3 regions of the Arthrobacter sp. 05T420 genome follow, and region 3 is predicted to be linked to each of the others. Evidence: riboswitches for the same ligand, from Rfam matches in the RefSeq annotation. Region 3 holds a riboswitch; each other region holds the start of a gene.

Region 1 (7,888 bases), on a different contig from region 3:
CCGGCACCCTGACCGTCAGCGGCGGCCCGGAGATCAAGGGCGGCGACTTCGACGAGACCAGCGAGCTCGCCCCCACTGTGGCCGCGCTCTGCGCCCTCGCCACCGGCCCCTCGCGGCTGACCGGCATCGCCCACCTCCGGGGCCACGAAACGGACCGGCTCGCGGCCCTCGTCACCGAAATCAACGGCCTCGGCGGCGACGCCGAAGAGACCGCCGACGGACTCATCATCCGACCGGCCACGCTGCACGGCGGTGTGGTGCACAGCTACGCGGACCACCGCATGGCCACTGCCGGCGCCATTCTCGGCCTGGCCGTGCCCGGCGTGGAGGTCGAGGACATCGCGACCACGGCCAAGACGATGCCCGATTTCCCGCAACTCTGGGAAGCAATGCTGGCACAGGGACCCGCCGCAGATGAGGACACCGCCGGTGGCACGCAGCACTGATTCCTGGGACGAGTCCGACGTCCGGATCCGTCCTAACAAGAAGGGCACCCGCCCCCGCACCAAGGACCGGCCCAGTTACGACGACGCCGTCACCGGACGCATCATCACCGTGGACCGCGGCCGCTACACCGCCGTCGTCGCCGAAGGGACCGCCGACGAACGCAAGATCATTGCGGCCCGGGCCCGGGAGCTGCGCCGCAATCCCGTGGTTGCCGGCGACTTCGTCTCCCTGGTGGGGGACGTCACCGGCGAGCCCGACACCCTGGCGCGGCTGGTCAAGATCCAGGACCGCAAGACCCTGCTGCGCCGCAGCGCCGACGACACGGACCCGATCGAACGCGCCGTGGTGGCCAACGCCGACCAGTTGGTTGTGGTGGTTGCCGCCGCCAATCCCGAGCCGCGGACCGGCTTCATCGACCGCGCGCTGGTAGCCGCGTACGACGCCGGCATCGAGCCGCTGCTGCTCGTCACCAAAGCCGACGTCAAGGATCCCGCCGAGCTGTTGTCCAACTACCAGCATCTCGATTTCCCCGTCATCATCTCCAAGACCGCAGACTCCGCCGCTTCCGGCATCGACGCCCGCTCCGACGACGGGCTCTCCGCCCGGCTCGACAAGGACGCGGTGTCCCAGCTGCGCAACTACCTCGACGGCAAGGTCACCGTGATGCTGGGCCATTCCGGCGTCGGCAAGTCCACCATGGTCAACGCCCTGACCGGGGCCGAGCGGGCCACGGGAGGCGTCAACGCGGTCACGGGCCGCGGCCGGCACACGTCATCCTCCGCGCTGGCGCTCAAAGTCAACGATGCCCCGGCCGGCAGCTGGATCATCGACACCCCCGGCATCCGGTCCTTCGGGCTGGCCCATGTGGACCCGGACCGGATCCTCCGCTCCTTCCCGGACCTGGAACCGGGCACCGACGACTGCGAACGCGGCTGCAAGCACGACGCCACCGCCGTCAACTGCGGCGTCGACAAGTGGGTTGCCGCCGGGCATGCCGGGCCCTCCGGACCCGCCAGGCTCGCGTCCCTGCGCCGGCTGCTGGGCACAGACCCGCGGATGGAAGCGCAGGAAACCAAGGAACTGGGCACCGTCTCCTAGCCCGCCCCGCAGTAGGACCTGCGGCGCCGGGCCGCGGCCTCCCGCCCGGCAGCCCGGTTTGCCGGTAGTTTGGAACCATGAGCCAACCCGCTTCAAGCTACAACGATGACCTGCGCCTTGCCCATGTCCTGGCAGATTCGGTCGACTCCCAGACCATGAGCCGCTTCAAGGCGCTCGACCTTCGGATCGAGACGAAGCCGGACCTGACGCCCGTCACCGATGCCGACAAGTCCGCCGAGGAGGCCATCCGTGGCCAGCTCTCCCGGTCCCGGCCGCGCGACGCGGTCCTGGGCGAAGAATTCGGCAGTTCTGGCCATGGCTCCCGCCGCTGGATCATTGACCCGATCGATGGCACCAAGAACTTTGTCCGCGGCGTCCCGGTCTGGGCCACCCTGATCGCCCTCGTCGATGAGGGCGAGCCGGTGGTCGGCGTCGTCAGCGCGCCGGCGCTGGGCAAACGCTGGTGGGCCGCCAAGGGTGCGGGCGCCTACACAGGCCGCTCGCTCGCCGCCGCCACACGGCTGAAGGTCTCCAACGTCTCCAACCTCGAGGACGCCTCGCTGTCCTACTCCAGCCTGGGCGGCTGGAAGCAGCGCGGGAACCTGGACGAGTTCCTGGGCCTCACCGAGGAAGTCTGGCGCACCCGTGCCTACGGCGACTTCTGGTCCTACTGCCTCGTTGCCGAGGGTGCCGTGGACATCGCCTGCGAGCCTGAGCTGAACCTCTACGACATGGCGGCCCTGGTGCCGATCGTTACCGAGGCCGGCGGCCGCTTCACCTCGCTCGAGGGCGAGGACGGCCCCTTCGGCGGCAACGCCCTCGCCACCAACTCCATCCTCCACTCAGAAGTCCTCAAGCGGCTCAACCCCGACCTCGACGACCTCCTCTAGGCCCCCTCAAGGATTCCCAAGGGCCGCTGTACGACGCTGTCCCCAGCTTCGCTGCCGTCAAGGCGCGGAGCGGGCATCGAGTGGCAGGAGGGCAGCCATGTCTGGATCGGTTCACCCCAAGGATCCCGAAACCCCCGACGCCGGCGTCGGTCCGGTTCTACTGGTCCTGGTTGCGAAGTACCGGGACCTGGACATTGAGTCCGCCGCCCGGCTCCAGGCCGTCTCCTCGGAGCTGGGCCAACATCTGCTCGCCAGCAGTTCCGCCGTGTCCGGAGCCGTGGTCGTGTCCACTTGCAGCCGCTTCGAGATCTACTGCGAGGTGGCGTCCAGGGACCATGTAGATGCCGCCTGCACCGTTGCCCTGGGTACGGTCCGCCTCTGCACGGGCCTGCCCGCCGTCCGGCTTGCGTCCCTGTTCGAACACTCGTCTGGCGCGTCCGCGGCGGAGCATCTCTTCGCCGTTGCAGCCGGCCTGAACTCCGTTGTGGTGGGTGAGCGTCAAGTCGCCGGCCAGGTCCGCCGCGCCCTCGCTGAAGCACAAGCCGCAGGTACTGCGAGCGGGCTTTTGGTCCGGCTGTTTCAGGAGGCCTCCCGCACGGGCAGGGACGTGGGGGCGCGGACCACGCTCAGCAGCGCCAGCAGGTCCATAGCCTCGGTGGCCCTTGAACTGGCCACTGCCGGAGTCGCGTACCCGTCCCTGACTGATGCTTCCGTAGTCCTCTTCGGCACCGGTTCCTACGCCGCGTGCGTCGCGGAGATCCTCAGGAGCAAACGATGCCCCACCATTTCCGTCTTCTCCCAATCCGGCCGCGCGGAGGCCTTTGTGGCAAGCAGGGGTGGCACGGCGCTGACGGCACAGGTGCTGCCCGCCGCTGTTGCCCGGGCAGACATACTGATTGGCTGCAGCGGCACGGAGACGCGCATCGCTGCCGGCCAACTGGCGCAGTGGAGAGGTGGCAGTGGCCGTGCCCTCACCGTCGTCGATCTCGCTCTGAGCCATGACTTCGACCCCCACGTGGCGGATCTGCCGGGCATTGAACTGATCACCCTGGATTCAGTGCGATCCGCGGCTCCCCCTGCGGACTCCGAGGCGCTCCGCCTCGCCCGCACAATGGTCCGGCAGGCGGCGCACCGTTTCGAAGATCGAGAGGAACTGCGCGCAGTCGACGCCGCCATCGTGGCCCTGCGCCGGCACGTCCAGCAGGTCCTCGAGGCCGAAGTGGAGCGCACCATGAAGCAACATGGGCGCGGCGCCCAGGCAGAGGATGTGAACCTCGCGATGCGCCGGCTGGTCCGCCGGCTGCTTCACCTCCCCACGGTCCGCGCCAGGGAACTGGCCACGGACGGCCGCCAGCACGACTACGCGGCTGCGCTGGAAGCCCTGTTCGGCCTCAGCGTCCAGCCCGCTGGCGGCCGGAGCCCCGGGACCGCCACTGTGGTCGGCTTGAGGCGGCCGACTTGGGAATTGAGGGAGGCGGAGTCTGCGATGAGAGCGTGCGGCGGGGCCGATCCGCGCGGCGGATGCCCGGGAGCCTGCCCGGCGCGCCGCGTCACAGTGCCGTCCTTGGATGGTGTCACGGCGGCTCCGTAGCCCTGGTCCGTAACAATCCGCTTCACAATCGGTGACCGCCTTTTCCCCGGCTGCGCGTATGTCCTACGCTCGATGCAGGTCACGAGTGCCAGCGCTAAACCCCGGTTTGCTGGCCGGCAACCCTCCAGACGCGGTGGGGTGCCCCGGGTGACGACCTGGCCGGTCCGGAACGGACCCGGCAAGCGCGGATTCCCACGATGTGGGGGTCCTGGTCGAGTGAGGTCCCATGACAACTGCCATTTTTCCCGCTGCCCCCGAATTTCACGCCCTCGCGGGCCGCCCGCTGGCGGCCGTCACCGGGGCCGAAATCCAGGCCCCGCTGATCACAGGCGGCCATGCCCGCTACGCCAACCTCGACTACGGCGCCTCCGCCCCGGCCCTGTCCGTGGTCTCGGCCTACTTGAACGAAATCCTGCCTTACTACGCGAGCGTGCACCGCGGCGCCGGCTACGCATCGCAGATCAGCACGTCCGTCTACGAGAATGCCCGGGACATCGTGCGGGACTTCGTGGGCGGCCGGGCGGACGATTCCGTGATCTTCACCCGCAACACCACCGATTCCCTGAACCTGCTGGCCGGCTGCCTGCCGCTCCGTGACGGCCGGCCCACGGGCGAGGTCCTGTATCTCGACATCGAGCACCACGCCAACCTCCTGCCCTGGCAGAGTGTCCCGCACCGCAGCGTCGTCGCTGCCCCCACCCTTGCGGCCACCGTGGACCGCCTGCGGGACGAGCTCGCGCGCGGCGGCGTCAGCCTGCTGGCCGTCACCGGCGCTTCCAATGTCACGGGGGAAATCCTGCCGATCCGGACCCTCGCCGCCCTGGCGCACGAGTACGGCGCCAGGATCGTTGTCGACGCCGCACAGCTGGCCCCGCACCGGCGGATCGACATCACCGCGGACGACGTCGACTACCTCGCCTTCTCGGGGCACAAGCTGTACGCCCCGTTCGGCACCGGCGTGCTGGTGGGCCGGACGGACTGGCTCGACGCCGGCACCCCGCACCTGGCCGGCGGCGGCGCGGTCCGCGACGCCCGGCTCGACTCCGTCAGCTGGACCACCGGACCCGCCCGGCACGAGGGCGGCTCGCCGAACGTCCTCGGTGCGGCCGCGCTGGCCCGCGCCACCCAGGTGATCGCAGCCCTGGACCCGGAACAGTGGCAGGCCCACGAGGACGCCATCCGGTCCTTCCTCGTCGAGGGCCTGCAGGGCATCGACGGCGTGACCGTGCACCGGATTTTTGCCGATTCGTCCACCCCTTCTTCCCCCGGAGGCGACTTGCCGGGCACCGGCACCATCGGTGTCGTAAACTTTTCCGTGGAAGGCTACGACGCCGGGCTGGTGGCCGCCTACCTGTCGGCCGAACACGGCATTGGCCTGCGCGACGGGCGCTTCTGCGCCCACCCGCTGCTCAAGCGGCTCGGCCTGCCCGCCGGCTCCTTGCGGGCCAGCTTCGGCCTCGGCTCACGGCTGGAGGATGCCGAGCGCCTGCTGGCCGGCCTGCAGCAGTTGCGGCAGAACGGACTCGGCTGGGACTACGTGGTGGACGCCGGCCGCTGGGTGCCGGCCAACGATACCCGCAGCTACCCCCACTGGGCCCCGAACACCCCGGGCACCGCCGGTGCCGCGCCCTGCACGGAGGACTAGGCACGGCGCCCGTGCGGTAAATTCGAAAGGTATCTGAAACCAGCAGTACCTTCCCGAAGGAGAGCGCACGTGGCAAGCGGCGGGCCCAAGCTCCACAGTGAGCGGCGCCAGGAACTCGGCCAAAGTTTCCAGGACGGCGGCGAGCACTACGAACGCGTCCGCCCGGGGTATCCGCAGGAGTCGGCCGACTGGCTGATCCCGGCGGGGGCCAAGGATGCCGCGGACATCGGCGCCGGCACCGGCAAGTTCACTGCGCTTCTGGCGGCCCGCGGCCTGCATACGGTGGCCATTGATCCCTCGGCCGACATGCTGGAGCAGTTGCGCCGCACCCTGCCGGAGGTCACCGCCATCGAGGGCAGCGCCGAGGACACGGGCCTGCCGCCGGAGACGTTCGATCTCGTCACGGTCGCCCAGGCATGGCACTGGTGCGATCCCCGCCTGGCGAGCACCGAGATTGCCCGGATCCTGCGGCCGCACGGTGTGCTGGGCCTGATCTGGAACCAACTGGACACCGCTGCGCCCTGGGTGCACCGGCTCTCGCGCATCATGCACGCCGGGGACGTCCACAAACCGCACTTCCGCCCGCCCGTGGGTTCCGAGTTCACCGGGCTGGAGAGCCACCTGACCCGGTGGGAGGATTCGGTCACCACGGCGGACATCCAGGAGCTGACAAAGTCCCGCAGCTACTACCTCGCGGCATCGGATTCCACCCGGGCCAAAGTAATGTCCAACCTCGACTGGTACCTGCACGAGCATCTGGGCCATGCCCCAGGCGCAGTGCTGCGGCTGCCCTACCTGACCCAGACGTGGCGGGCCTTCCGGATTGCGTAAGGCCCCGGCCGGGGCATATTGTTTCGGTATGCCTAATAGTCGCTTGTAGGCATGCGAAACTTTGAACCGGGCGCTTTTCCGGCCGGTGCCGATCATCGCGTCAACGCAGACGCGCCATTCACGGGAGCTGGCAGTGCTGGATGTAAGGGGCCACGAGCAGTCGCCGCAGGACGCGCGCACCTATAAACATCCGGGTGCCCGCAGGGCCCTGATCGGCCTGCTGGGGCCGGCGTTCGTGGCGTCGATCGCCTACGTGGACCCCGGAAACGTGGCCGCCAACCTGACCGCAGGCGCACAGTACGGCTACCTGCTGGTGTGGGTACTCGTGGTCGCCAACATCATGGCAGTCCTAGTCCAGTACCAGTCCGCCAAGCTCGGGATCGTCACGGGAAAGAGCCTCCCGGAGATCCTCGGCGAGCGGCTCAAACCGTTCTGGCGTCGCGCCTTCTGGCTGCAGGCCGAAGTCGTGGCCGCCGCTACCGACCTCGCCGAGGTGGTGGGCGGGGCAATCGCCCTGTACCTGCTTTTCGGACTCCCCCTCCCCCTTGGCGCCGTGATTGTCGGTGCGGTGTCGATGCTCCTGCTCGCGGTGCAGGCCCGACAGAAACAGCGGCCCTTCGAATTCATCATCATGTTCCTGCTCGGCATCATCACCATCGGTTTCCTGGCCGGGCTGTTCATCAGCCCGCCGGATCCGCGCGCCGCCCTGGCCGGGCTGGTGCCCGGCTTCCAGGGTCCGGAGACTGTGCTGCTGGCCGCCAGCATGCTCGGCGCTACCGTCATGCCGCACGCCATCTACGTCCATTCGGCCCTGTCCCGGGACCGGCACCGCCCAGACGAACACCTGCATGTTCCACCGGCGGCCGTCGCGCGCCTGGTCAGGGCTACCCGGTTCGACGTCGTGGCCGCGCTGGCGATCGCCGGGCTGGTCAACATCGGCATGCTGCTCCTTGCCGCTTCCACCCTTGGCGGGGAAGAGGGCACGGAGACGATCGAGGGCGCGCACGCCGCCATCACCGCCAATCTCGGCCCCATCATCGGTGTGATCTTCGCAGTCGGGCTGCTCGCGTCCGGCCTGGCCTCGACCTCGGTGGGCTGCTATGCAGGCGGAACCATCATGCAGGGCCTGCTCAAGATCAAGATTCCTGTCATGGCCCGGCGCGTGGTGACCCTGATTCCGGCCGTTGTGCTGCTGGCGGTCGGCTTCGACCCCACCTGGGCGCTCGTCTTGAGCCAGGTGGTCCTCAGCTTCGGGATTCCCTTTGTCCTCGTCCCGCTGGTGGTACTGACCAGCAGCAAGGCCCTGATGGGCCGGTTTGCCGACGGCCTGGCCCTCCGCATCGCAGCCATCATCAGCGTGGTGCTCGTCGTGGCACTTAATGTGGT
Region 2 (7,888 bases), on a different contig from region 3:
CACCCGGCAGTTGAGGACTTTTGATCAGCAGCGCCGGGCAGCTGAATTGAAAATCGAGCAAGTCCTGCAGGGGCCCCGGCATAGACGCGAACCGCACGGCGGGGCGCGGGGGCCCTCGCCGTTCTGTCGTTAGGGCACATGGTTGACGGGCCGGCTCCCGGAGGAGCTGACCCCGCAACAGCCGGCGGTGCGGGATCCTGCTTGGCCCAAAGCTGTCCGGAACCGCGGAAGTGGCCCTGGGCCACATGCCGCACGGCTGCCGCAGGTTTCGGCAGAAGTCAGGGAATCGCCCTAGCGTTATGAACGGCAGTCCAATGGATCAGGCAACCCTTGTTGGCATCGCATTCGGCTATGTTGTTACCCTCGTCACCGTTTTCATATTGTGTTTGCCCCTTATTTTCGGATTAGTGCTGCTCATGCTCCTGGCAGGTACCGTGCGGCTGATCCTCTTCCTGGCGACGGCACTGACCGTTGGGCTGATCGGCTTGTTCAGGAGCCAGGCCGGCAGCCCGCGCCGGCCTGGACATGGGTCTCATCTCATCACGCACTGACCGGACCATGGTCGGGGGCGGGGCCGGGGCCAGGCGTGCTGGTCCTCACCCCAGGGCGTCCGCGGGAATTGCCGGGCACCGCCGGAACGAGGCGGGGTTGAACGCCGGGAGCATGAAGGTTGCCAGTACGGCGTCGAGCATTTCCGGGGCCCACGTACTGTTCTCCCCGAGGGTCGCGCAGACTCCCAGCACCACAGGGGTTCCGTCCGCGCGGCGGCGGATCTGGACCTGGACTGGCCCGGTCAGCCCGAGCGTGCGGACGGCGGCCAGGCCCAGCTTCCGTACGTCCCCGGCCTCGCTGGCGGGCACCCTGCGACTTACCTCGTCGCTGCCGGCGCGTCCATACGGAGTCCTGGTCTTCTCCAGGACCACCGCCACTGGCGCCATCGCGTTGCGTGCCGGGGTGCCGAACACCAGACAGACATAGTCGGCGCCCGGGATGAACTCCTGGACAAGCTGCCCCGCGGGCATGTTCTTCCAGGTGACGGAGGCCGTTCCGGCCAGCACGTGGACCCCACGGGAGCCTTCGAAGACCCGCGGCTTGACCACCACGGGACCGCTGAGGCCGGCTAGGGATGCCGGCGCGGCAGCGAGGTCGCCCGGAACGCCGAACCGGGGCACCGGAATGCCGGCTGCCTGCAACGCCCAGGTGGTAAACAGGTTGTCGTTGGCGAGCGCCACCGCGGCAGGGTCGCCCACGATGATCCGCACGTCCTGGGCGAATCCGGCACGGGCTGCGGCCAGGACCGGAAGTTCCACGGTGAGGGTCGGAATGATGACGTTGATGGCTTCGCGATCCACCAGCCGGCGCAGGTCCAGGATCATGTCCGGGTCCGTCGCGGGCAAGAGCCTGGCCGCGGCTGCGGAGGGAGCAGCCTCCGCCTGGCGAGTGTCGGCGCGGGCATCGGAGCCCAGATACGGAAGGCCGCGGGCTTCGAGTTGGGCCGCGACCGTACGGCCGGCGGCGCTTGCTATCCCGGTAACCAGTATGCGCGGGCCCACAATTGCTCCATTCCGCCGTCACCGGCGGGGCCGCTGCTGCGGCTCCGACGGTTCCGGCCACCGATTCATAGGCTTGTTGACGGACGACTCGATTTACGGACTGCTGATTTACGCACTGCTGATTGACGGACTGCCCGGATCTGCCGCAACTCGCGCCGACACGCAGGACCATTCCCCTAGTAGACGGCGAATCGTCCGCGCACACACGAGTGGGCAATACCCGAAGTTGGAGCCCGCTACTACTTGCCTGAGGCACGCATACGGTCCGCCGGCCGGCACAGGCTGTTGCGCGTGGCCCGGTTACGGAACATGACGACGGCGGCCGTGCGGGCCGGCGTCGTTGGTGTTACGTTTTTGGGGAGTAATGAGAACCGGCGCCAAGCCCTGACTGGCCGGTCGGCAACCCTCCCTTTTCGCGGCGGGGTGCCTCAGGTGAATACTCGGCATATCGACCATTCGAGCTGCAAGCGTGAAAGAGGAGATCCGTCGTGCCCGACACGTCAACACCCGCTGTACCCGAAATACTCAGTTCATCAGCCGCCCCAGACACAGCCACCCGTGCAGCAACCAGCGCGGCCCCCGCCGGCGAGGAAAGGCTGGCCTACCGCCTGTTCACCGGTGCGGATGACCGCGCCTTTTGTGAGCGCGTGTCGGCCGCATTGGCCGAGGGCTACGTCCTGCATGGAAGCCCCGCCGCCAGCTTCAACGGCAGCACCGTGATCGTGGCGCAGGCGCTGGTGCTGCCGGCTGCCATTGCGAGCGCGGACGCCGCCGTGGCCAATGCGGTTGATGAGCTCGACGCCGACGAGTTTGACGCTGTTGGGGCATTCGAGGGGCACGCATGAGCTACGCAGGAGACCTCAGCCCTACTGAGGCGTGGGCCAAGCTTGAGGCGGGAGCCATTCTGGTGGATGTCCGGACCGAGGGCGAATGGGCCCACATCGGCATCCCGGACACCAAGTCCGCAGAAAATGATCCGCTCTTCATCCAGTGGAACCTTGCCGGCGGCACGCCGAATCCGCACTTCGTGGAACAGCTAAAGCGGCAAGCACCGGAGGACACCGCCGTCGAACTGGTGTTCCTGTGCCGCTCCGGTGCCCGGTCGATCGCCGCCGCGACGGCCGCGACGGCCGCCGGCTACACCTCGTACAACGTTCTTGAGGGCTTCGAAGGCGAGACCGACCGCTTTGGCCAACGCACCGTCAACGGCTGGAAGAACCGCGGCCTGCCCACCAACCTCGGAAAAATCTAGTGACTTTCAATCCCGACGCCTCCGGCTGGGCCGCCGACACCCAGGCTGTCCGCGGCGGCCTGGACCGCACCGGCTTCCAGGAAACCACCGAGCCAATCTTCCTCAACTCAGGATTCGTCTACGAGTCCGCGGCCGCCGCCGAGCGCGCCTTCACTGGGGAGGACGAGCGCTTCGTCTACTCCCGCTACGGCAACCCTTCCGTCGCGACGTTCCAGGAGCGGCTCCGGCTGCTCGAGGGAACCGAGGCATGTTTTGCGACGGCGTCCGGCATGTCAGCCGTCTTCACTGCCCTGGGCGCGCTGTTGGCTGCCGGCGACCGCGTGGTCGCAGCCCGCTCACTGTTCGGCTCCTGTTTCGTGATCCTCAACGAGATCCTGCCGCGCTGGGGTGTGGAGACGGTCTTCGTGGACGGACCGGACCTGGAGCAGTGGCAGGTTGCGCTGTCCGAGCCGACCACGGCGGTGTTCTTCGAGTCGCCGTCGAACCCCATGCAGGAAATCGTGGACATCGCCGCCGTGAGCGAACTGGCGCATGCCGCCGGCGCCACGGTGGTGGTCGACAACGTCTTCGCCACCCCGCTGCTGCAGCGTTGCGGAGACCTCGGCGCGGACGTGGTGGTGTACTCCGGCACCAAGCACATCGACGGCCAGGGCAGGGTCCTGGGCGGCGCCATCCTGGGCACCAAGGAATTCATTGACGGGCCCGTCAGGCAGCTCATGCGGCACACCGGTCCGGCGCTCTCGGCCTTCAATGCCTGGGTGCTCACCAAGGGCCTGGAGACCATGGCCCTGCGCGTCAACCATTCCTCGGCCTCTGCCCTGCGGCTGGCGGAATGGCTTGAGGGACAGCCGGCGGTCAGTTGGGTCAAGTACCCGCTGCTGCCGTCCCACCCGCAGTACCCCCTCGCGGTGAAGCAGATGAAGGCCGGCGGGACCGTTCTCACGTTGGAGCTTTCGCCTTCGCCGGGACGCACTGCGAAGCAGGCCGCCTTCGCGCTGCTGGACGCGCTGCGGATCATCGATATCTCCAACAACCTTGGCGACGCCAAGACGCTCATCACGCACCCGGCCACCACCACGCACCGCGCGATGGGCCCGGAAGGCCGTGCGGCGATCGGGCTCAGCGACGGCGTGGTCCGACTTTCGGTGGGCCTGGAGGACGTCGAGGACTTGATCCGCGACCTCGGCCAGGCGCTCAAACAGGTCTAGCGCTCAGGGCCAGTCTTCAAGCAGATCTGGCGCTGCCGGCTCCCCGTCAGCCCCGGCGAACCCTGCCCAGGGGCGATCCCTCGTCGGCCCGTACCTTGGTGGCGGTACCCGGCGCGGCCCCCTGGGTGGTCAGTTCGACGGCCCGTTCGACGACGGCGGGCAGTCCGCCCGCCCGGAACGGCCCGCGCTGCAGCTGCGAACCGGTGCCCTCCGCCAGGATCCGCTCGACGCCCGCGCGCACCAGATCCAGCTCGCCCTGCTCCTCGAGCACCGGGGCCACGAAATCCACCAGTGCCCTGACCACGTCCGCGGCCGGGGCAGGGGTGAAGGTTCCAAAGTCCAGGAGCTCCCCGCGCAGTCCGCAGTTGCTGGCCTGCCAGGCGGCCATCCGCAGCAGCAGTGTGGGCACCGGTGCGGGGTCGACGCCGTCGTTCCACTCCCGCACCGCCGATTCCACGAGGGCGCGCACCAGGACGGCAATCAGGGCAGCGTCCTCGGCCCGCAGGCACACATCGGCGACCCGGATCTCCACGGTGGGATGCTGCCGGCACAGCCGCGCGTCGAAATAGACCATCCCCTCATCCATCAGGACGCCGCTTTGCACCAGCCGGGTCACCACCCGGCGGTAGACGGGCAGGCTGCCGAAGATCATTGTGGGACCGGACCCCGGCCAGCGGTTCCACGCCTGGGTGCGGTAGCTTTCGAATCCGGTCTCGGCCCCGTTCCAGAACGGGGAATTCGCGCTGATTGCAATCAGCACCGCAAGCTTGTCGCGGATCCGGTCCATCACGGCCACGCCCTCCTCCGGGGACTCCACATAGGTGTGGACGTGGAGGCCGCAGGTCAGTTGGTTCCGGACGGTGAGCCCGAAGCGTTGCTGCATGGTCATGTAGCGTGGATTCGGCGTCAGGTGCGTCGCGGAGCCTTGGGGCGACGTGGCCAGGGCTGCGACGCGGCCGCCGTGAGCCCGCGCGGCCTGGTCCGCCAGGGTCCGGCCCCGCCTGAGCTGCCGGAGCAGCTCCGTGTACTCAAGGCACGGATGCGTCTGGGTCTCGATCTGCTCGAGCTTGAGCTCGTAGCTGAAGTCTGCGCCCTCGTGGACCGGTTTCTCTGTCGCGTGAATCCTGGCGGTGTCCGGTTCCTTCGGCGGCACCAGGTTGGGCAACATCAGGTCGGCGAGGGCAAGCAACATCCCCGATTCGGGGTCCACTATCAGCAGTTCTTCCTCCACGCCGAACGTGCGCATGAATCTATTGTGCGTCAGGATCGGCAGAAACGCCCCTACACCGACGCGGGGTCACTCCACGCCCATCCCACGCCTTCGGATGGGCGTGGAGTGACCCCGCGTCGCTTGGGCCGGTCTGGAATCAGTCTTGGAAATACTCAATCTTCGCGCCGATGGTGTTGAGCCGTTCGGCCAGATCCTCATAGCCGCGCTCAATGACATAAATGTTGCGCAGCTCCGAGACCCCGCGGGCGGCCAGCATGGCCAGCAGCAGGCAGGCTGCGGGGCGGAGGGCCGGCGGGCAGCCCACCTCGGCGGCACGCCACTTGGTGGGGCCGTTGACATAAATCCGGTGGGGATCGAGCAGCTGGACCTGGGCGCCCAGTTTGTTCAGTTCCGTCAGGTAGATGGCCCGGTTCTCGTAGACCCAGTCATGGATCATGGTCTGGCCGTGGGCGTTGGCCGCGATCACCGCGAAGAAGGGCAGGTTGTCGATGTTCAGGCCGGGGAAAGGCATGGGGTGGATTTTGTCCTCCGGCGCCCGCAGTTCCGAGGGCTTGGTGGTGACGTCCACCAGGCGGGTGCGGCCGTTGCGGGCAAAGTATTCCCCGGAGACCTCGAGCCGCTGGCCCATCTGCTCGAGCGTGGCGAGTTCGATTTCCATGAACTCGATCGGGACCCGGCGGATGGTGACTTCCGAGTTCGTCACGATGCCGGCGGTGATGAGACTCATCGCCTCGATCGGGTCCTCGGACGGGAAGTATTCGACGTCGGCGTCGATCGACGGGCAGCCGGTGATCTCCAGCGTGGTGGTGCCAACCCCCGCGATTTCCACCCCGAGCATCTGCAGGTAGAAGCAGAGATCCTGCACCATGTAGTTGGGGCTGGCGTTGCGGATGATGGTGGTGCCGCGGCGGTGGGCTGCGGCCATGATGGCGTTCTCGGTCACCGTGTCGCCGCGTTCGCTCAGCACGAAGGAGCGGTCATGGGCGTCCGACGGCGGTGCCTGCACCGCGTAGAACCCGGACTTCGCCTCCACGCTCAGGCCGAACTGCCGCAGTGCCTGCATGTGCGGCTGCACGGTGCGCGTGCCAAGGTCGCAGCCGCCGGCGTATGGCAGCCGGTAGGTGTCGGTCTCGTCCAGCAGCGGCCCCAGGAGCATGATGACGCTGCGGGTCCGGCGGGCCGCCTCCACATCCATGGATGCCAGGTCCAGGACCGCGGGGCGGCGGATCTGGAGGTCGTTTGCGTTGAGCCACGTGCATTCGACGCCGATGCTGGTCAGCACCTCCACGATCCGGTTGACTTCCTCGATCCGGGCCAGCCGGCGCAGGGTGGTGGTGCCGCGGTTGATGAGGCTGGCGCACAACAGCGCGACGCCGGCATTCTTGCTGCTGTTGACGTCCACCGCACCGGCCAGCGTGCGGCCGCCCTCGACCCGGAGGTGGGTCATCTGGGGCCGGCCCACCTTGACGATGCTGTGCCCGACGATCGCCTCCAGTCGCTGGATCATCTTCAGGCTCAGGTTCTGCTTTCCCTGTTCCATCCGGGCGATGGCGCTCTGGCTGGTGCCGAGCTCGGCGGCGAGTTGTCCCTGAGTCCAGCCTTTCGCCCCGCGGGCTTCGCGGAGCAGGAGGCCTACATGTTCAGCAGTCGGTTGAGTCATGTCCCGAAAATATCACGGATGATTTATTAACCCCCGGCATTCCGGCCGGATTGCCGTTAATCTCACAGGGATACCCGCATCATGCGATAACCCGCGCACTGCGGTGCACGGTGGCGCTTGAATCAGTAGTGCCGTCAATGGCTTCGCCAGTGGCGCCGGCGGTTGCGGCGACGCCTACTGGTGCGTGAGGAAGACAAGGTTCCAGCTGCCCGCCACAAGGGCCGCGGCGGCGGCTGCTGCCGCGATGCCGAGCCCGCCCAGCAGCACCCAGGCGTCAAGCCCACTGAAAGTAGACGGCCTGGCCCAGGTCCGCGCGGCGCCGCCGAAGCCGCGGGCCTCCATGGTCACCGCGAGCCGCGAGGCGCTCCGGATCGCCTGCACCAGCAGGCCGAAGCTCTGGCCCAGAGTGGCGCGGAACCGCTGATAGGGGTTACCGCTCGAGCCCACCCCGCGGGCCCGCCGGGCCATGCCGATCGTCTGCCATTGCTCGGTCATGATCCCGACCAGCCGCATGGCGGCCAAGGTGCCCAGGACGAACCGGTGCGGCAGTTTTGCGTTCTGGGCCAGGGCGTCGGCCAGGTCTGTGGGGTCGGTGCAGCTCATCAGCAGCACCGCAGGCAGCGCGATGGCAAGCCCGCGGAGCATGAAGCCGATCCCCAACTGCAGGGAGCCGGCACTGATGGACCAGATCCCGGCGTCGACCAGCACGGAACCGGCGTCGGGCGCCAGGATGGCGGTGCTCCAGCCACCCAGCGCCGCCGCGAGGATCAGCGGCCAGCCCCGCTGCCACAGCAGCGCCAAGGTCAGGCCGGCCAGCGGCAGGAGCAGCAGTTCGAAGGCCAGCGCCACCGATGCCGAGACCCAGTCAATGGACAGCGCCAGGACCATGGTGATCAGGGTGACCGCCGTGAACTTGGCGAGCGGGTTGGCACGGGTCAGCAGCGCATGGTTGCCGCGCAGGCTCAGTGCGTCCCTCATGGCGTG
Region 3 (7,888 bases):
GTAGCGGCGGAAGACTTCGGCGACGCCGTAGCCCTTGTTCTCAACGGTGACCTCTTTGCGGGCTTCCAGGAAGATTGGGGCGTCCTGGACTTTAGTGCGGATGTAGTAGCCGACAATCACGATCACAGCGGAGAGCCAGAAGGCCACACGCCAGCCCCAGCTGAGGAACTCCGCGGATGACAGCGTGGCGGACAAGGTGAACAGCACGCCGGTGGCGAGAAGGTTGCCCATCGGAACCGCCGACTGAGGCCAGCTGGCCCAGAATCCGCGCGACTTGCTCGGGCTGTGCTCAGCCACGAGGAGGACTGCGCCGCCCCACTCACCGCCGACGGCGAAGCCCTGGACGAAGCGCAGGAAGACCAAGAGCGCCGGGGCCCAGTAGCCGATCTGCTGGAAGGTCGGCAGGCAGCCCATAGCGAAGGTGGCAACACCGACAAGGATGATGCTCAGCTGGAGCAGCTGCTTGCGGCCGAACTTGTCGCCGAAGTGGCCGAAGACGATGCCACCGATGGGGCGGGCAATAAAGCCGACCGCGTAGGTGACGAACGCGGCAATGATGCCGTCCAACTCCGAACCGGAATTGGGAAAGAACAGCTTGCCGAAGACCAGGGTGGCGGCGGAAGCGTAGAGGAAGAACTCGTACCACTCAACCACCGTGCCGGCCATGGAGGCCGTGACAACCTTCTTCAGGCCGGACGATTTGACGTCCGTTTCTTCAGCGCGCCTTGCGGCGTTTTCCGTACTCATCGTGACTCCTTTGGTGTCTCCGTCGACACCCTGTGGACCATTGGGCTGAGGACGCACGTGACTTAGGGCACATGGCGTCATTCCCCATGAGTATGGACGCTCCCGCCCTGAGCCTCAACAGCCATTAGTGCAGAGCGCATCTGCAAAAATGCACACGAGGTCGCGCCTAGTGGTCGAAGAAGGCCTCCCGCAGCTGGCCGCTGAGCTGGCCGATTTCGGTCAGGAAACCGTCGTGGCCGATGGGCGCTTCAATGATGTGCACTTCCGGGCGCCCGGGCAGGGCATCGGCCAGTTGACGGGACTGGGCCGGGAAATACAGGCGGTCCGAGTCCACGGCCGCCACCAGGAACTCGGCGGTGGCCGGGGCCAGGGCCTCCTCGAGGCTTCCGCGCCCCCTGCAGACATCGTGGCTCATGAGGGCCTCGGTAATGGCGATGTAGCTGTTCGCGTCGAAGCGCCGGACCAGCTTGTTGCCCTGGTGGTCCAGATAGCTCTCCACCTGGTAGCGCCCGCGCCCGGCCAGCGATCCGGCTTCCAGGGGCGCCTCCGGCTCCTGCGCGTTCCGGCCAAACCTGCCGTCCAGTTCGGCTGCGGAGCGGTAGGTGATGTGCGCGATGCGGCGGGCGAGCGCGAGCCCTGCTTCGGGTTCCGGGCCGCCGTAGTAGTTTCCGCCGTTGAAGTGGGGGTCCTGGCGGATGGCCAGGGTCTGGGCCTGCGCGAAGGCAATCTGTTCGGCTGTGCTGCTGGCGCCGACGGAAATCACGGCGCAGCGCCGGACCCGGCCGGGGAACGTGACGGCCCATTCAAGGGCGCGCGCGCCGCCGAGGGAGCCGCCCAGCACGGCGTACCAGCTGCCGATGCCCAGGGCGTCGGCCAGCCGCGCCTCGGCGGCGGCGGTGTCCCGCAGGGTGACGAGCGGGAACCGGGATCCCCAGGGGCGCCCGTCCGGGGCCCGCGTGGAGGGTCCCGTGGATCCGTGGCAGCCGCCCAGGATGTTGATTGAAACCACGAAGTACTTGTCCGTGTCCACGGGGGCCCCGGGCCCGGCGAGCTGTTCCCACCAACCGGGCTCTTCGCTGTGGCCGCGGGTCACGTGCGTGTCGCCCGTCAGGGCGTGTTCGATGAGAACGGCATTGGACGCGTCATCGTTCAGGGTCCCCCACGTCTCGTAGGCGAGGACCACATCCGGCAGCGGAATCCCTGATTCGAGCTGCAGGTCACCGATCCTGACGTACTGGACGGTTCCGTCCGGGTTGCGGGATGGCTTGGTTTCAGGAACACCCGTGCGGGTGACGGCAATCGTCATGTGAGGACCTAACTTCGCGCTTGCCTGCCGTCAGCTGACCGGCAGGCCAGGTCTTCACCCGGGGCACCCCGCCGCAAAAGGAGGGTTGCCGGCCAGCAAGCCGGGGCTGTCGCTGGCACTCATGACCTGGTACGAGTCTACGAAAGAGGGTGCGGAAATCACGAAGATTGTGACTTCCATGTGACAGCCCCGCGATCAGACAGCCCCGCCGCCGGCCGTCCCGTTCAAGGGAGGCCGGCGGCTGGCCGTCAGGTTTATCTGGCTTAACTCAGGCGGACTTGGCCGCGCGGAATCCGGCGTCGAGATCCGAGAGGATGTCGTCAATGTGCTCCAGGCCCACGGAGAGCCGCACGAGGCCGGGATTGACGCCGGCGATGGTCTGCTGTTCGGGCGAGAGCTGGCTGTGGGTGGTCGAGGCCGGGTGGATCACCAGGGAACGGACGTCGCCGATGTTCGCGACGTGCGAGTGCAGTTCGAGGGCATCGACGAACCGCTTGCCGGCCTCGGCTCCCCCGGCGATGTTGAACGCGACGACGGCGCCGGTTCCCTTGGGCCCGTACTTGCGGCCGCGCTCGTACCAGGGGCTGGACGGCAGCCCGGCGTAGGCAACCGATTCGACGTCGTCCCTCGCCTCCAGCCACTTCGCCACCGTGGTGGCGTTGGCCACGTGGCGTTCGACGCGCAAGCTCAAGGTCTCAATGCCCTGGGCGATGAGAAACGCGTTGAACGGGGACACGGCGGAGCCGAGATCGCGCAGGAGCTGGACGCGGGCCTTGAGGATGTACGAAAGGTTCGCGCCCAGCGCGCCGTCCGCACCGAGGTCTCGGGCGTAGACCAGCCCGTTGTAGGTGGGGTCCGGGGTGTTGAAGCCGGGGAACCGCCCCGGGTCCTTGCCGAAGTCGAAGTTGCCGGAGTCCACGATCACGCCGGCGATCGCGGCGCCGTGACCGCCGAGGTACTTGGTGGCGGAGTGGACCACGATGTCCGCGCCCCACTCGATCGGCCGGATCAGGTACGGGGTGGAGAGCGTGTTGTCGACGATCAGCGGCACGCCGGCCTCGTGCGCCACACGGGAGACGCCCTCGATGTCCAGGACGTCCTGGCGGGGGTTGGAGACCACTTCGCCGAAGAACAGCTTGGTGTTGGGCCGGACGACGTCGCGCCACTGCTCCAGATTGTCCGGGTCCTCCACGAACGTCACGGAGATGCCGAACTTCTTCAGCGTGTGGGCCAGCAGGTTATAGGTCCCGCCGTACAGGCTGGGGCTGGCCACCACGTGGTCCCCGGCCTCGGCGATGTTGAGGATCGCGAAGGTCTCCGCCGCCTGGCCGGAGCTGAGCAGCAGGGCCGCGAGGCCGCCTTCCAGGCTGGCCACGCGCTGTTCCACGGCGTCCTGGGTGGGGTTGCCGATCCGGGTGTAGATGGGGGCGAGTTCGGCCAGTGCGAAGCGGTTCGCGGCGCTTTCGGCGCTCGGGAACACGAACGACGTCGTCTGGTAGATCGGCAGGGAACGCGCGCCGGTGGCGCTGTCCGGCTCCTGGCCGGCGTGGATCTGGCGGGTTTCGAAGGACCAGGCGTTGGACATTGATGCTCCTCAAGGGACTGGGCACAGCACCGGCCAGGGCTTCCGGCCCGGACCGGCGCAGGCGCCGCGCTTGCCCTCCGGCGGGCGCCGGACGGCCAGGTCTTCACCCGGGGCACCCCACCGCGATACGAGGGTTGCCGGCCAGCAAGCCGGGGCTGTGCGCTGGCACTCATGACCTTGCATCAGTGTAGGAAGCGCGGCGGAGCCCTGGATAGCTTTGTGACGAAGATGAAGACGCCTGCGTGTCAGCGCCCCCCGTGACACCGCGTCGGCCTCCCCGGGACATCCCATGACGGTTAGGGGAACCTAAGCTGAGAGGTCCATCACAAAGTGCCAAGATGATGGCATGCGCATGGATCACGTCTCTTACGCCTGTGAACACGATGGCTTGGCAGCCACCACTGAACGTATCGCGTCTGCCCTCGGCGTTGAAGCCGTGAAGGGCGGAGTGCACCCCCGTTTCGGGACTCGCAACATGATTATCCCGCTCGCGGGACACAAGTACCTGGAGGTCGTGGAGGTCCTGAACCACCCGGCCTCCGACAAGGCCCCGTTCGGCCAGGCAGTCCGGGCACGTTCCGAAGCGGGCGGCGGCTGGATGGGCTGGTGCGTCGAGGTTGACGATCTGGCCCCGTTCGAGGAGCGGCTCGGCCGAGCGGCCGTGAACGGCAACCGGAAGTTTCCGGACGGCCGCGAACTGGTCTGGAAGCAGATCGGCATCCTGGGGCTCATCGCCGACCCCCAGGTGCCCTACATGCTCAAGTGGGAGGGCGACCCGGAACTCCACCCGTCCAACGCCTACGCGAGCGAAGTCAAGATGTCCGCATTGACCATTGCCGGTTCGGCAGCGCGCGTGACCGAGTGGCTGGGCGAACCGGTGGAAAAGCCGCTGGAGGACGTCGCCGTGAACTGGATCGCGCCGCACGGCACTCCCGGCATCCTCTCCGTCACCTTCGAGACCTCCTCCGGAGCGGTCACGATCTAACGCCCCACCTGCCCCACGCTTCGGCCGCCATCTCTTAGGTGCCAACGATGTCACCCAGGAGACGGCGGCCGAAATCATTTAAGGGCCCGGATCATTTAGGCCGGTAATGTCGCCGGCCCCTAAACGCAACGCGGGGTCAGATACGGCCCATCCTGGGGCTCCGGATGGGCCGTATCTGACCCCGCGTTGCGTTGTGAGCCGCTCAGCCCAGGCCCACGGCCTTGCCGAACAGGCTGAACCCCACGAACGCCACGGTGTCCAGAATGGCGTGGGCGATCACAAGCGGCATCACCCGCTTGGACCGTATGTAGAACAGCGCGAAGACGACGCCCATTATCGCGTTGCCGATGAACGGCCCGAACCCCTGGTAGAGGTGGTAGCTGCCGCGGAGCAGGGCGCTGGCGGCGATGGCTGCCGGCACGCTCCAGCCCAGTTTCCCCAGCCGGTCCAGCAGGTAGCCCACCACAATCACTTCCTCCACGATCCCGTGCCGGATCGCGGACAGGACCAGCACCGGCACGGTCCACCAGTACGGGGCAAGCGCGCTGGGAATGATCGACGTCGTGATCCCCAGCGCCCGGCCGGCAGCGTAGAGCCCCAGGGACGGAACGCCGATCAGCGCGGCAAGCCCCAGCCCCTGCAGGAGGTCCTTGCCGGGCCGGGCAAAGTCGAAGCCGATCTTTCGGAATGCCGAGGTTCCGCGCTCTCCGGCCGGCCAGTGTTCGGTGAGGAAGTAAATCACCAGGGCCACCGGGACGAGGGCGAAGATGATGTCCAGCATCTGGTAAGTGAGGTCGAAGTATTCGCGCGGGCTCTGTGACCGGTTGAGCGTGGACGTCCCCTGCGCCAGCGGCGCCGTGGTCATCTTGTCCAGCAGCTGCACCAGGGAATAGACCGCGGACTGCCCCAGCGATAAGCCCAGGACAATCAACATTTCGAACCGCAGCCGACGGCGGGAGGGAACCAACATGTTTCTATCTTGCCTGCAGTTGCCGAAAGTTTGCTGGTGCCCGCGTGGTGCCGCCCGCGCCGGCACCCCCGGCTGTTGGGCGCCCTATGCTTGGGGATTATGAGTGCGCCCCGGAAAATCATCATGATCCGGCACGGCCAGTCTGCCGCCAATGCCGATACCTCGATCTACAACCGTGTTCCGGACTACCGGATCCCGTTGACGGCGCTGGGCCTTGAGCAGGCCACCGCGGCCGGGGAAGAGGTCCGGCGCCAGCTGGACGGCCGCCCGGTGTGTGTCTATGTCTCCCCGTACCTGCGCGCCTACCAGACCCTCGAGGCGCTCAACCTTGGCCCTCTGGTGGAGCGCGTGATCGAGGAACCGCGGCTGCGCGAACAGGACTGGGCGAACTTTCAGATCGCCGGCGACATCGAAGACCAGAAGGAGCTCCGCAACGCCTACGGGCACTTCTTCTACCGCTTCCGCGAGGGCGAGTCCGGTTCCGATGTCTACGACAGGATTTCCTCCTTCATGGAAACCCTGCACCGGCACTGGTCGAAGCCCAGCTACGCCCCGAACGCGCTGTTCGTGACGCACGGGCTGACCATGCGCCTGTTCTGCATGCGCTGGTTTCACTGGTCGGTGGAATATTTCGAGTCCTTGAACAACCCGGAGAACGCCGAGGTCCGCACCCTGCTGCGCACGGCGCGGGACAAGTACGAGCTCGACAAACCCTTCACACAGTGGGAGAAGAGGCGCGTGGACGAGACCGTCCTCGATGCTCCGCCCATGGTTTTCTAGCCAGTGCTAACGGACGGTCCGGCTACCGGACGGGCTGCGCTACGCCGGCCCGCCACACTGCGTGCGTCAGGGGGATGCCGGGCCGGTAGGCCAGGTGCGTGGCCGAAGGCGCGTTGAGCAGGTGCAGATCCGCGCGGTGTCCGACGGCGATCGAGCCCACCGCGCGTTCGCCGTCGACGTCGTTCCCGGACTCCCGCCCCAGGGCCAGCGCGCCGCCGTAGGTCGCGGCGCGCACCGCCTCATGGACGCTCAGCCGCATCTGCAGCACGGCGGTGGTGACGCAGAAGGCCATGGAGCTGGTGTAGGACGTGCCGGGGTTGCAGTTGGACGCCAGCGCCAGCTGCACGCCGGCGTCGAGCAGTTCCCGGCCGGGGGCCAGCGGTTGCCGGGTGGACAGATCGCAGGCCGGAAGGCACGTTGCAACGGTGCCTCGCGTGCCGCTGCCGCCGGCGGCGTCCCAGCCGGACCAGCTGCCGGCCAGGGCATTGACATCCGCGGCCGAAAGGTAGTTCACGTGGTCCACGCTCGCGGCGCCGACTTCCACCGCCAGCCGGACACCGGGGCCCTCGCCCAGCTGGTTGCCGTGCACGCGCAGCCCCAGCCCTGCGGCCTTGCAGGCCAGGAGCACCCGGCGGGACTGGTCCTCGTTGAAGGCGCCCTGCTCGCAAAAGACGTCGGCCCAGCGGACGTAGGGCCGGACCGCGGTCAGCATCGGCCCGCAGACCAGCTCGGTGTATTCCTCCGCGTCCATCCCGGCGGGCACGAGGTGCGCGCCCAGGTAGGTCACCTCGTCCGCCACGGTTGAGGCGATGCGGGCGCTGCGGGCCTCGTTTTCGAGGTCCAGCCCGTAGCCGGTTTTGGTCTCGAGGTAGGTGGTGCCCTGTGACACGGCCTCCGCGACGCGGCCCATCGCCAGCCGGGTGAGGTCGAAGTCGCTCGTGGTCCGGGTGGCGCCGGTGGTGACGGCGATCCCGCCGGCGCTGTAGCTCTGTCCGGCCATCCGGGCCTCGAACTCGGCGGTGCGGTCCCCCGCGAAGATCAGGTGAGTGTGCGAATCGACCCAGCCCGGCAGGAGCGCCCGGCCACAGGCGTCGACGGCCTCGTCGGCCGCCGGCGCATCGGCTGCGGCGCCGAGCCAGGAAATCCGCTCCCCCTCGATCACCACCGCCGCGTCGCGGAGGACGCGGTGTTCCGCGTCCTGGGTCATCAGTTCGGCGATGTTGGTGATCAGGGTGCTCATAGAACCATTCTTTAGCGCCGGATGGACCAGCGGGTGGCGGCCAGCGCCTCCAGTGTCCGGGATGCCGGACTGGCCCCGGTGGGCGGGGACACAGCCGGGGACTGGGCCGCGGGCGCGGGCGCCTGACCGGCCAGGATCAGGCCGGCGGCCAGCTCCGCAATCGCGGATGAGGTCTGGAAACCGTACCCGCCCTGGCCGGCGAGCCAGAAGAATCCGGTGGCCTCGGCGTCGAAGCCCGCCACCGGGACGCCGTCGGCCGCCTCCGTCCGCAGTCC

The links. A riboswitch is a leader RNA that binds a small molecule or an ion and turns the genes downstream of it on or off. The one in region 3 is predicted to bind S-adenosylmethionine.
Region 1: another riboswitch for S-adenosylmethionine. It lies ahead of AC1DEM_RS02160 (aminotransferase class V-fold PLP-dependent enzyme); the one in region 3 lies ahead of AC1DEM_RS08280 (bifunctional o-acetylhomoserine/o-acetylserine sulfhydrylase).
Region 2: another riboswitch for S-adenosylmethionine. It lies ahead of AC1DEM_RS19400 (DUF1737 domain-containing protein); the one in region 3 lies ahead of AC1DEM_RS08280 (bifunctional o-acetylhomoserine/o-acetylserine sulfhydrylase).

What each region holds. Positions count from the first base shown of each region.
Region 1 covers NZ_JBFTLG010000001.1:463,599-471,486, reverse strand. The annotation lists gene aroA (3-phosphoshikimate 1-carboxyvinyltransferase) at 1-446, shown strand, start outside; gene rsgA (ribosome small subunit-dependent GTPase A) at 430-1,545, shown strand; gene hisN (histidinol-phosphatase) at 1,623-2,435, shown strand; gene AC1DEM_RS02165 (glutamyl-tRNA reductase) at 2,533-4,026, shown strand; SAM riboswitch class IV at 4,104-4,217, shown strand; gene AC1DEM_RS02160 (aminotransferase class V-fold PLP-dependent enzyme) at 4,253-5,671, shown strand; gene AC1DEM_RS02155 (class I SAM-dependent methyltransferase) at 5,741-6,502, shown strand; gene AC1DEM_RS02150 (Nramp family divalent metal transporter) at 6,636-7,888, shown strand, end outside.
Region 2 covers NZ_JBFTLG010000022.1:83,643-91,530, reverse strand. The annotation lists gene AC1DEM_RS19410 (hypothetical protein) at 315-551, shown strand; gene AC1DEM_RS19405 (ATP-grasp domain-containing protein) at 597-1,553, opposite strand; SAM riboswitch class IV at 1,914-2,029, shown strand; gene AC1DEM_RS19400 (DUF1737 domain-containing protein) at 2,150-2,398, shown strand; gene AC1DEM_RS19395 (rhodanese-like domain-containing protein) at 2,395-2,805, shown strand; gene AC1DEM_RS19390 (O-succinylhomoserine sulfhydrylase) at 2,805-4,013, shown strand; gene AC1DEM_RS19385 (glutamate--cysteine ligase 2) at 4,060-5,259, opposite strand; gene AC1DEM_RS19380 (UDP-N-acetylglucosamine 1-carboxyvinyltransferase) at 5,381-6,904, opposite strand; gene AC1DEM_RS19375 (energy-coupling factor transporter transmembrane component T family protein) at 7,079-7,882, opposite strand; gene AC1DEM_RS19370 (ABC transporter ATP-binding protein) at 7,879-7,888, opposite strand, start outside.
Region 3 covers NZ_JBFTLG010000006.1:195,098-202,985, forward strand. The annotation lists gene AC1DEM_RS08270 (MFS transporter) at 1-747, opposite strand, end outside; gene metX (homoserine O-acetyltransferase MetX) at 914-2,053, opposite strand; SAM riboswitch class IV at 2,065-2,180, opposite strand; gene AC1DEM_RS08280 (bifunctional o-acetylhomoserine/o-acetylserine sulfhydrylase) at 2,322-3,638, opposite strand; SAM riboswitch class IV at 3,700-3,815, opposite strand; gene AC1DEM_RS08285 (VOC family protein) at 3,985-4,623, shown strand; gene AC1DEM_RS08290 (CPBP family intramembrane glutamic endopeptidase) at 4,826-5,593, opposite strand; gene AC1DEM_RS08295 (histidine phosphatase family protein) at 5,693-6,373, shown strand; gene AC1DEM_RS08300 (amidohydrolase family protein) at 6,396-7,613, opposite strand; gene AC1DEM_RS08305 (NAD(P)/FAD-dependent oxidoreductase) at 7,625-7,888, opposite strand, start outside.